2 linked regions of the Chitinimonas arctica genome follow. The protein of the gene in region 1 interacts with the protein of each later gene in a pairwise test. Links are inferred from orthologs where the notes say so. Each region holds a gene or a part of one and is shown in the gene's direction. Other genes may lie near its edges.

Region 1 (8,292 bases):
TGCGCGACCATCGCCGAGGCCTACACCGAGACCTTGCGGCGCGATATGGTGGAACTGGCGCGCAAGCCCGCGAATGCGCCGCTGGTGCAGGCATCGGTATGCAACTGGTTGTACTGGATCGGCCGCGAGCACGTGGTGCGCTTTGTCCGGGAGCCCAAGACCGACAAATTGCCCTGGCACGAAATCCGGCCCGCCGCCGAATTCGCCCTCGGCCTGGGCGGTACGTTCGCTTCCCGTATCGCCCGTCCGGACGGGGAGTCGGGACGGCTGCAAAAGCAATTGTCCTATCTGGTCCTGCTGTCGCGCACCCTGACTTCCGATCTGCAAGGACGCCAATTGCTGATCGCCGATCGGGTGGCCGATATCCTGGCCAGCTTTATCATGGTCAGCGACCAACATTCCAGCCAGACGCCGTTCGGCCAGGCCAGCGACGACGATAATCCACCCACCGTCCTGACCAAGATGCCGACCCAGGCGCGGGCCGCCGGGCACGGCCTGTTCTATGGCCTGGAAAAGACCCTGCTGGAACTGGTCGCGCTGGAAAAGCTGATCGGCGTGCAGAACAAGGTGCCGACCAAGATGGATCCGGCCGGCCGTATCGCAGTGGCCGAAACACTGGTGGTGATCAAGCATTTGAAGAACCGCTGGGCCGGCCGTGACGTGAAGCGCCAGGCCGAGCGCAAGCCCATCAGCGGCACCCTGACCATTTGCTACGATTTCAGTGCCATTCGCCGCATGATCGGGCAGACCGGCGTGGCCGCGCCGACCCGCAGCAATGAAACCACCCTGGAGCGGGCCGTGGTCGAGGACGTCAGCGCTAGCGGGGTGGGGCTGAAGCTGAGCAAGCATACCGGCTGGGCCAGTATGGGCATGTTGTTGGGCGTAAAGACCGACAAGGACAATCTTTGGCGGGTGGCCATCATCCGGCGCCTGATCAACCGTGCCCAGGGCGAAGTGATGGCGGGTATCCAGTTCATGGCGCGCGAACCGGAGTCGATCCGTTTGACCCGCCGTGCCAATGTTTCGCAGTGGGAAAAAGTCACCGAGCACCACTCCTGGGACAACCTGCTGGCGATCTATCTGCGGCCTGAACCGCTCAACGACAATCTGCACCTGCTGATCGTCAACAAGGCCGAACTGGAGCTGGGCAAGACCTACGGTGCGCCGGGTACGCGCGAGGGCGACCTGTTTTTCCGGGTCGTATTGCGGCAGGAGATCGGCGCCGACTGCGTGTTCTACCGGGTCGAGCGGGTTACCCCCGATGCCAAGCCAGAGCAGGCCGCGCGGGAGCCGGGTGCGGCATGACCTTTACCCTGGTCGTACCCGATCTGCGTTTTTCCCGCCAGGCCGGCTTCAATCCACTGACCGAAATGGCCCTGCCGGGCTTGGCTAGCCTGCTGGGCCGGGCCGACCGCAACCAATTGGGCGGGCAATCGGCCGAGCAATGGCTGCGCGGCCACTTCAAGGCGGAGTCCGCCGGCGCCGCCGCACTGAGCCGTCTGGTCGATCTGCCGGCGGCTGCCGCCGGCCATTGGTTGCGTGCCGACCCCGTCCATTTGCGCGCCGACCGCGACCGTGCCTTATTGTTCGACGCCGGTTTGTTCGATATCTCGGCGGCGGAGGCGGAGCAGCTCCTGTCCGCCTTGAACAGCTTGTATGCCGCCGACGGCTTCGAATTCGTCATGGCCACGCCGCAGCGATGGTATGTGCGGCTACCGCAAGCGCCGGATTTCCACACCACGCCCCTGAGCGTAGTGACCGGCCAGGATATCCACCCCCACCTACCCGGCGGCCCCACGGCGCTGCAATGGCATCGCTTCCTCAATGAGGTGCAGATGCTGCTGTACGGGCATGCCGTCAACGATGCCCGCGAGCAGGCCGGCAAGCCGCCGGTCAACTCGGTCTGGCTATGGGGCGAGGGGCCCGAGCCAACCGGTTTGGCGAAGCCTTGCCGGTCGGTCCGGGCGGACGATGCACAAGTGCAAGGCCTGGCGCTGGCTGCCGGCCTGCCTTTCCGGGCCTTGCCGCCCGCCTTTGACGCGAGTGGTGCGGATGGTGAGCTGGTTTTGCTGGATACGCTGGGCAGGTCGGCCCGCCAAGGGGATCTGTACGCCTGGCGCGCCGAGCTGGAAAGGCTGGAAGCCGCCTGGTTCCAACCGCTGCTGGCCGCCTGGCGCGCCGGAAGCCTGCCGCGCGTGCAAATGATACTGCCCGGCGACGAAGCCACCCTGGCAGCCTCCTTGGGACCGGCGGAGCGTTGGAAAATCTGGCGGCGTCCCGCCCGGTTGGAGGAATGCCTGGTCATGGGGAGCTAAATCTCCGCAAGGCCGGCGCCGTGGTCTCAATCCGGGCTAAAATGGCCGACCGGGCGCCGTTGCCCGCCGGCCCGGCTTGAGATCGCCTACAAAGTTCCTATGCAAATCCTGACCCGTCCTGTTCCGCCTGATGCCGAACGCAGCCTGCTGGCTGCTGGCCTGCATCCGGTGGAAGCACGCATCTATGCAGCCCGCGGTATCGCCGCCAGCATCGAGCTGGAGACCGAATTCAAGCATCTGCTACCGGCAAGCGGCCTGAAAGGCATGGCCGCGGTCGCCAGCCGCCTGGCCGATGCCATCGGCCGCCAGGAGCGCATCCTGATCGTGGCCGACTACGATGCCGACGGTGCGACCGCTTGCGCGGTGGCCCTGCGCGGCTTGCGGCTGATGGGCGGAGTGGTCGATTTCCTGGTGCCGAACCGGTTCGAATACGGCTACGGCCTGACGCCGGAAATCGTCGATCTGGCCGCAGCCAGGCAGCCTCGGCTGATCATGACGGTGGACAACGGTATCGCCAGCGTGGCCGGTGTGGCCCGCGCCCACCAGCTGGGCATCGAGGTGGTCGTGACCGACCACCACTTACCGGGCGATACCTTGCCCGATGCCCTGATCGTCAACCCCAACCAGCCGGGCTGCGATTTCCCCAGCAAGCATCTGGCCGGCGTGGGTGTCATGTTCTATGTCTTGCTGGGCTTGCGTGCCGAGCTACGCGACCGTGGCGCGTTCGGCGCAGGCGCCGGACCCAATCTGGCCGACCTGCTTGATCTGGTGGCGCTGGGTACCGTGGCCGACGTGGTCAAGCTGGACGCCAACAATCGCATCCTGGTCGAGCAAGGCCTCAAGCGCATGCGGGCGGGCCGTGCCTGCCCCGGCATCCTGGCGCTTTATCAGGCAGCCGGCCGCGACCCGCGCCGTGCCAGCGCCTTTGACCTGGGCTTTATGCTGGGACCGCGCCTGAATGCCGCCGGCCGCCTGGACGATATGAGCCTGGGCATTGCCTGCCTTTGCGCCGAGGGTGCCGATGCCGCCCTGGCGATGGCCAGCCAGCTGGATCAGCTCAATCGCGAACGACGCTCGATCGAAGCCGAAATGCAGGATATCGCCCAGTCCAAGCTGGACCAGATCAGCGTGGAGGATCGCTACAGCCTGACCGTTTTCGACGCCGATTTTCACCAGGGCGTGGTCGGCCTGGTCGCCAGCCGCCTGAAAGACCGCCATCACCGGCCCACCGTGGTGTTTGCCGCCGGGCTGAGCGGTGAAATCAAGGGCTCGGGCCGCTCCATCCCCGGTCTGCATCTGCGCGATGCGCTGGACCTGGTGGCCAAGCGCGAGCCCGACCTGATCGCCAAATTCGGCGGCCATGCCATGGCGGCCGGGTTGACCCTGGCCGACCCGAATGGCCTGGAACGCTTTCGCGCCAGCTTCGAAGCGGTCTGCCGGCTGTGGCTGGACGACGCCAAGTTGACCCGGACGATAGAGACCGACGGCCAGCTCGATGCCGTTTCGCTCAATATGGATCTGGCGGAGCGGTTGGACTGCCGGGTGTGGGGGCAGGGTTTTCCGGCGCCGCGCTTCCAGGGTCGCTTCCGGGTGCGTAGCCAGCGCGTGGTCGGGCAGAAGCATTTGAAGCTCCAGCTGGAAGGGCAGGGTGGCCAGCTGTTCGAGGCCATGTATTTCCAGCATTTCGAGCCGCTCCCGGACCTGGTCGAAGCGGTCTATCAACTTTCCGTCAACGAATGGCAGGGGCGGCGCACGCTGCAGCTGCTGGTCGAACATGCTTCAGAGGACGCCAACTAAATGGCTAATACCCGTATCCTGCACGGCTTCCATGCCGTGACCGCCCGCCTTTCGCGCCTGCCCGACAGCGTGCTGGAAGTCTATGTCACCCGCGAGCGCCACGACCCGCGCATGAATGAACTGCTGAAGTTGGCGGAGCATACCGGTGCGCGCTTGATCCCGGCCGATGCCAGCCGCCTGGACGGCCTGACCGGCCATCGACGGCACCAGGGCGTGGCGGCGGTGATCGATGCCACCAAGACCTTTCTTGCGCTGGAAGATGTGCTGGAAGACCTGAGCGAACCGCCCTTGATCCTGATCCTGGACGGCATCACCGACCCGCACAATCTGGGTGCCTGCCTGCGGGTGGCCGATGCCATGGGCGTGCATGCCGTGGTCGCGCCCAAGGACCGCTCCGTGGGCATCAACGCCACCGTGTCCAAGGTGGCCTGTGGCGCAGCCGAGGTGGTGCCGTATATCGTGGTGACCAACCTGGCCCGCACGCTGCGCGACATCAAGGATGCCGGCATCTGGATTGCCGGTACCGATATGGAAGCCAGCACCGACCTGTTCCACTTCGACCAGGCCGGCCCGCTGGCCTGGGTGATGGGCGCCGAAGGCGAGGGCATGCGCCGCCTGACCCGCGAGCATTGCGATGTGCTGGTCAATATCCCCATGTTTGGTTCGGTGGAAAGCTTGAATGTATCGGTCGCCACCGGCATGTGCGTGGCGGAAAGCCGGCGGCAGCGGGTGATGGCGGCGGAGAAAAAAGCCTAGCCATCGTCGGTAGGCCAGCTTGCCGAAGCGGCCCTGAAAGTACGGATCTTGCAATCCGTATTTTCAGGGCCGCTTTGCTTTTGCGGGCTGGAAACCGGTTTCAGAAGGCGGCCACCCGCCGCCGCACGAGAGCGGCAAGGCTTGCCGCCTCTGGCCATGGAAATTTGCCAGCTGCTTGATGTGACGAGCGAATCGGTGCTGGCATGGTGCGTGCTTTTACCCTGTCGAGACCCACCCGGAACCGTCAGCGAGATCACCATGCCGTCCAGCATAGATAAATACCTTTCCGTCAACGAGGCCGCGATGAAGCTGCGTGCGACCCGCCAGGAAGTGATCGCCAGCAATATCGCCAACGCCGATACGCCGGGCTACAAAGCGCGCGATTTCGACTTTTCCCAGGCCTTGGGCAAGGCGGTGGCCGGTCAGAAAGGACAGCAGGGCATGGGTCTGGCCCGTACCGATAGCCGCCATCTCGGCGGCAAGCAGCACAGTTTGCTGGAAGCGGATCTGCTGTACCGCAACGATATCCAGCCTTCCATCGACGGCAATACCGTCGATATGAATACCGAAATGAGCCATTTCACCGATAACGCGATCCGCTACCAGGCCAGTATCACCTTTATGCAGCAACGTATCGCCGGCATCAAGACCGCGCTGCAGTCGCAATAGGATAGGGCCATGCCCGGCCTGGATAGGAGATAGATATGTCCTTGTTTCGTGTTTTCGATATCGCCGGTTCGGCCATGACGGCCCAGTCCATCCGGCTGAACACCACGGCCAGCAATCTCGCCAATGCCGAGAGCGCCACCAGTTCGAGCGGGCAGCCTTATCGTGCCAAGCAGGTGGTATTCGCGGCGACACAGCTGCATGCACGGCAACCGCAGGCGGTCGGGGTGTCGGTGGCGGCGGTTTCGGAAGACCAGTCGCCGCCGCGGCTGGTCTACGACCCGAAGAATGCCTTGGCGGATGGCAATGGCTATGTCGCCATGCCCAACGTCAATGTGGTGGAGGAAATGACCAATATGATTTCGGCTTCGCGTTCCTACCAGACCAATGCCGACATGATGAATACCGCCAAGACCTTGCTGCAGAGAACCTTGCAGCTGGGTCAGGTTTGATGTGCTTGAAAGCAGATAGAGGCAGGCTGAAATGAATACCGTGACCAGCACCAGAAGCAGTGCGGATATCTACGATAACCTGAATAAGGCGCGTGATAGCAAGAGCAAGAGCCAGGAAACCCAGGACCGCTTCCTCAAGCTGCTGATTACCCAATTGCAGAACCAGGATCCGATGAATCCGATGGACAGTGCGCAAAGCACCAGCCAGATGGCGCAGATGAGCACGGTATCCGGTATCGAAAACCTCAATGCCAGTATCACCGGCATGCTGGCCACCTTCAACGCCGGCCAGTCCTACCAGGCGGCCGGCTTGATCGGCAAGCAGGTGCTGGTGCCGGGCGACACGATCCAGTTCGACGGCCAGAAGCCGGTCAGCGCCGAGATCGAAGTCCCCAGCGAGGGCGGCGAGATAACCGTGGGGGTGTACAACGCCAGCAACCAGAAAGTCGACGAGATCGACCTGGGCAAGCTCAAGTCCGGTCGTCAGACGTTGGAATGGGATGGTGTCGGGGCCAACGGTACGAGTTTGCCGGCCGGCAAATATTACCTCGCCGCCAACGCGGTACAGCCGGGCGGCGGCAGCAAGCAAGTTGCCAGTTTTACCTTTGTCGGTGTGAACAGCGTGTCCATGAGTGGCGGTAGCGTCAAGCTCAGCCTGGCCGACGGGCGTCAATTGCCCTACGACGAAGTCAGCAGCATCAAATAAGCCCGGCCGGCTGGTCGCCGGTCAACGCGAACCGTAAGTGCAATTGCAGCAGGAGAAAACAACATGGGCTTCCAGCAAGGTTTGAGCGGACTCAATTCCGCTTCCAAGTTCCTCGACGTGGTCGGCAATAATGTCGCCAATGCCAACACGGTCGGCTACAAGGGGGCCCGTGCGGAATTCGCCGATGTCTACGCCAATACCCTGGCCAGCACCAATGTGCAGGTGGGTATCGGCGGACGTACCTCGGCGGTGGCGCAGCAGTTCGCGCAGGGCAATATCACCAGTACCGACAACCCCCTGGATATCGCCATCCAGGGCAATGGCTTTTTCCGGATGATCGATCCGGCGGGCTCGTTCAGCTATGCCCGCAATGGCCAGTTCCAGTTGGACAGGGAAGGCTATATTGTCAACAACAACCAGAAATTGGCCGGTTATGCCGCCAATTCCGACGGGCAGCTGATCACCGGCGCCACGCCGCAGGCGATCCAGATCCAGACTTCCAATATCGGTGCACAGGCCACCGGCGGTTCGGCGCTCAGCGACGCCGGCCTGACGCTGGGCATGAACCTGGATGCGCGCAAACCCATCATCAACCGCGGCACCTCGACGGTATCGGTCACCGGTGCCCGTCTGGCCAATGCGGCCGGTACGTCGCCGGTCAACTACACCACCCGCGTCACGGATTCGACCGGCCAGTTCCATACCCTGGACGTTCGGCTGACGCGCGCCGCGCCGCAGACCTGGACGGTGGAGACCCAGCTCGACGGCGCCGGCGGCTTTTCCCAAACCGCGACGCCCCTGACGTTTTCCACTCCCGGTGGACAAATCACCTCCGGCGGTACGCAGGCGGTGTCGTATAACCTGTCCTCGCCGGCGCCGGCCTACGGCACCACGCCCATGAACTTCAATCTGAATTTCGCCGGGGCGCTCGAAGTCGCCGCGGCCGCGGAAGCGCCAGGTACGGTAACGGTCAACGATACGGCGGCGCTCAATACCACGGTACAGATATCCAGTTCCAATCTCGACCCGGCCGACCCGGTCACCACGCCCCATACCTACAGCGGGTCCTACCTGGACGGCAACGGCGTTTCGCATACCATCGATATCACCCTGACCAAGGCGGCGACCAATACCTGGGTGCCGACCATCGATATCGACGGCGCCGCGTTCCCTATCGTTCCCACCCCGGCATCCATCGTATTCAACACCAACGGGCAGATGGTGGCCGGGTCGCCCATCGCGATTACCGGTGCGCCGGGCGCCGTGAATTTTTCGGTCAATCTGCAAGGCGTTACCCAGCAGACCGGCGCCTTTACGGCCGGAACGGTACAAACCCGCAGCACCCCGCCGGTGGTGGCGACCGACCCGTCCAGCTATACCCATTCCACCTCGGCCACCGTGTATGACTCGCAAGGCGTGGGCCATACCATGACCTTCTATTTCGCCAAGGTCGGCGTCAATGCCTGGGAAGTGCAGACCAGTTTCGACGGCGCCACGCCGGTCACCCAGCCGGGCTATGTGACATTCGATGCGGCCGGCAATATGAATGGTGGTACGGAGTTTGCTTATACCTCTCCGATCCCGTCGCCGAGCGGTGCCC
Region 2 (3,095 bases), 1.4 Mb from region 1 along the record:
CGACCGGCTCGACCCGGCCACGGCAAGCCGGCGGTTCGGCTACTACCTGCGCGATGCGATCAGTTGGTGCGAACGTTCGGACTGGGGCGGTGGAGCAGCTTAGGCAGCCTGGAAAAGTGCAAATTTCGCGGCCCGGTCCAGCCGCTTGATGGCCGCCTCCCGCTTAAGGGCACCGGAGCGGTCCAGGCAGGCTTCCGCATACGCCAGGGAAACCGGCAGATGGGCACGGGTATAGCGTCCGCCCTTGCCTGCCTGATGCGATTTCAAGCGCTTGGCAAGGTCGTTGGTGGACCCGCAATACAGGCTATCGTCGCCGCACCGCAGCAGGTAGACACACCATCCTTGCAGCACCATCTCAAAATATCCCCAGCAGCAGGCCCGAAGCCAAGGCCTCGCCCAACTCCCTGGCCTGGGCCAACTCGACCGGGGTGGGTGCGCCGCGCACCAGCAAAGGCTCGGCGACCGGCTTGAACGGATAGCCGCGGGCGATGCGCTCCACCGCGCCGATCGCCCCCAAGCCGTCGTTGCCGGCCACCACGATCAAGGCATAGGGCAGGCCCGCCACCTTGCCCTGGGCGGGATAGAAGGTCCGGTCGAAGAAGTCTTTCAGCGCGCCGGCCATATAGCCGAATTTCTCGGGCGTCACGAACAGCAGTGCATCGGCCGCCAGCAGTTCGTCCACACCCGCCTGCAGTGCGGGCCACAAGCACACCTGCACGCCGCCGGCTTCGGCCTGCGCGCCTTCAGCGGCAGCCTGTGCCAGGGCGAAGGCATGGCCGGCCCCGCTTTCACCGGCATGTAGAATAAGCAGACATTTCATGATTGGCTTGGTCCTACAGTCAGCGCATGGCTTCCAATGGTGACGACGATGTATTACCCGGTATCCCGACTCCGACAAATCGAACAAGCCGCCCTGGCTCGCGGCTTTCCTTTGATGCCGGTCGCCGGCGCGGCGACAGCCGACTTCGTCTCGGCCCGTTTCGGCGGCGCGGCCGCTATTCTGGCCCTGGTCGGCCCGGGCAACAATGGCGGCGATGCGCTGGTGGCCGCCACCTTGCTGCGGCAACGCGGCTATCCGGTCCAGGTGGCAATGCCGTTCGGCACCGACCGCCTGCCGCCAGCCGCGGCTAAGGCCTACCGCGCCTGGCGCGCGGCCGGTGGCGTGGAAATGGATCATCTGCCGGACCTACCCTACCAGCTTATTCTGGACGGCCTGTTCGGTATCGGCCTGAATCGCGAGCTGAACGAATTCGGCAGGCATCTGGTCGCTAACGTCAATGCCATGGCCAGGCCGGTACTGGCCGTGGATGTGCCCAGCGGTGTCCTGGCCGACAGCGGCGGGCTGGCGGGGGCGGCCATCCGCGCCCGTTGGACGCTCAGTTTTATCGGGCGGGCACGTGGCCTGGCCACCGGCGCCGCCTTGAACTATGTGGGCGAATCGCATTGCCACCAACTGGCCCTGCCATGCGAGCTGCTGGGCACCGGCCCGCTTACCACCACCGAGACGGTGGCGGAGCCGCTACACTTGCATCGCCTGGCCGATACGCACAAGGGCAGCTTTGGCAGCGTGGCCGTGGTCGGCGGCGCGGCGGGCATGGCGGGCGCCTGCCTGCTGGCCGGCCGGGCGGCCTTGCAGGCGGGTAGCGGCAAAGTGTTGGTGGGGATGCTGGATGCGGATGGTCCCAAGGTGGACTTCGGCCGGCCGGAACTGATGCTGCAAGATGCCAGCCTGTCCCTGCTGGACAAAGCCAGCGTGCTGCTGGTCGGCCCAGGCCTGGGACAAAGCCCGCAAGCCAGGCAACTGCTGCAGGCGGCACTGCGCCGGACCCGGCCGCTGGTCCTGGACGCCGATGCGCTGAATCTGCTGGCAGAGCACCCGGACCTGCAATCCTTGCTCGACCAGCGCACGGCTTGCACCGTATTGACGCCGCACCCGAGCGAAGCGGCGCGCTTGCTGGGGTGCGAAACGGCGGTGGTCCAAGCGCAGCGATTCGATGCCGCCAAGACATTGGCCACACGCTTCAAAGCGGTCATTGTCCTTAAGGGCGCTGGCAGCCTGGTATGCGAGGAAGGCCGCTGCGCCGTCAACCGCAGCGGCAGCGCGGCTTTGGCCAATGCCGGCCAGGGCGATGTACTGGGTGGCTTGCTGGCGGCACTGCTGGCGCAGGGCCTGGAAGGCTGGCCGGCTGCCAATCTGGCGGTATGGGTGCATGGCGCGGCCAGCGATGCACTGCGGGCCCGCGACGGCCGTTTGCTGACCCTGGCCGACGATGTCGCCGTCGAAGCGGGCCGGATACTGGGCCGGCGTTGCCATCCATCCTGAAAAGAGACGAAAACGCTCAACCCGCCAGGACTGGAGGCCCAAATCAGCGGAACCAAGCTGTCCACATCCCCTGTGGACAAGCACGGGTATAAGCCAGGAACAAGTGGGCTAAAGTCTTGGTGGAAAGCGATTTGTGCGGTATGGCTTATTTTTTAAGCAAGGGTAGTCACGTTGATTAACAAGCTACCCACGCTCATGCGCCCTAACCGGGTTCAACCCGGTCGCGACCCGCATGCTTGGCGCGATACAAAGCCGCATCGGTCCGCGCCAGCCAGGCCGACACGGTCTCGCCCGGGCTCAGCTCGGTCACGCCGATACTGATGGTGACGGCCAGGTCGACCGCGATGGACGACCAGTTGTAAGCGGCTACCATCGCCCGCAGCTTGCCCGCCACCAGCAAGGCATCCGACATGGCTGTTTCGGGCAGGACGATCACGAATTCCTCGCCGCCGAAACGACCGATCACATCGCATTGCCGCAATTGCTCGTTCAGCACCAGGGCGGTGGTACGCAATACCGCGTCGCCGGTCAGATGGGAAAAACCGTCGTTGATATGCTTGAAATGGTCCAGGTCGAGAAACAGCAGCGACAGCGGCCGCACGTAGCGGCTGGCGCGCTGGTGTTCCTCGAACAGGCGTTCGTCCAGGCGGCGCCGGTTGGCCAGACCGGTCAGGGGGTCGCTTTGCGCTTCGCGGCGGAGATTTTCCACCAGGCGATTCTGTGAACGGGATGCTTCCGCCAGCGCATCCGCCATGATGCGCAACTGGTCATT

What was found. Proteins that work in one complex are often made in the same cells at the same time.
Region 2: the proteins of rlmB (region 1) and FNU76_RS16050 interact in binary tests that used the Escherichia coli proteins (3 or more experiments, as listed by UniProt). The link is inferred for Chitinimonas arctica from one-to-one orthologs.

What each region holds. Positions count from the first base shown.
Region 1 is NZ_CP041730.1:4,884,566-4,892,857, forward strand. The notes cover bases 2,991-5,990. They hold rlmB (23S rRNA (guanosine(2251)-2'-O)-methyltransferase RlmB), read left to right. Parts: upstream 2,991-4,112; coding sequence 4,113-4,868; downstream 4,869-5,990. Other genes in these bases: recJ (single-stranded-DNA-specific exonuclease RecJ), read left to right, coding at 2,991-4,112; flgB (flagellar basal body rod protein FlgB), read left to right, coding at 5,127-5,537; flgC (flagellar basal body rod protein FlgC), read left to right, coding at 5,573-5,986. In the rest of the region: FNU76_RS22190 (hypothetical protein), read left to right, coding at 1-1,305; FNU76_RS22195 (hypothetical protein), read left to right, coding at 1,302-2,315; more of recJ, read left to right, coding at 2,415-2,990; FNU76_RS22220 (flagellar hook assembly protein FlgD), read left to right, coding at 6,018-6,692; FNU76_RS22225 (flagellar hook protein FlgE), read left to right, coding at 6,756-8,292. UniProt on the Escherichia coli protein: Specifically methylates the ribose of guanosine 2251 in 23S rRNA.
Region 2 is NZ_CP041730.1:3,532,824-3,535,918, reverse strand. The notes cover bases 254-3,095. They hold FNU76_RS16050 (NAD(P)H-hydrate dehydratase), read left to right. Parts: upstream 254-868; coding sequence 869-2,323; downstream 2,324-3,095. Other genes in these bases: FNU76_RS16045 (tetratricopeptide repeat-containing diguanylate cyclase), read right to left, coding at 2,526-3,095; FNU76_RS16055 (flavodoxin family protein), read right to left, coding at 356-820; FNU76_RS16060 (GIY-YIG nuclease family protein), read right to left, coding at 254-354. Outside these bases: FNU76_RS16065 (metallophosphoesterase), read left to right, coding at 1-103; more of FNU76_RS16060, read right to left, coding at 100-253. UniProt on the Escherichia coli protein: Bifunctional enzyme that catalyzes the epimerization of the S- and R-forms of NAD(P)HX and the dehydration of the S-form of NAD(P)HX at the expense of ADP, which is converted to AMP.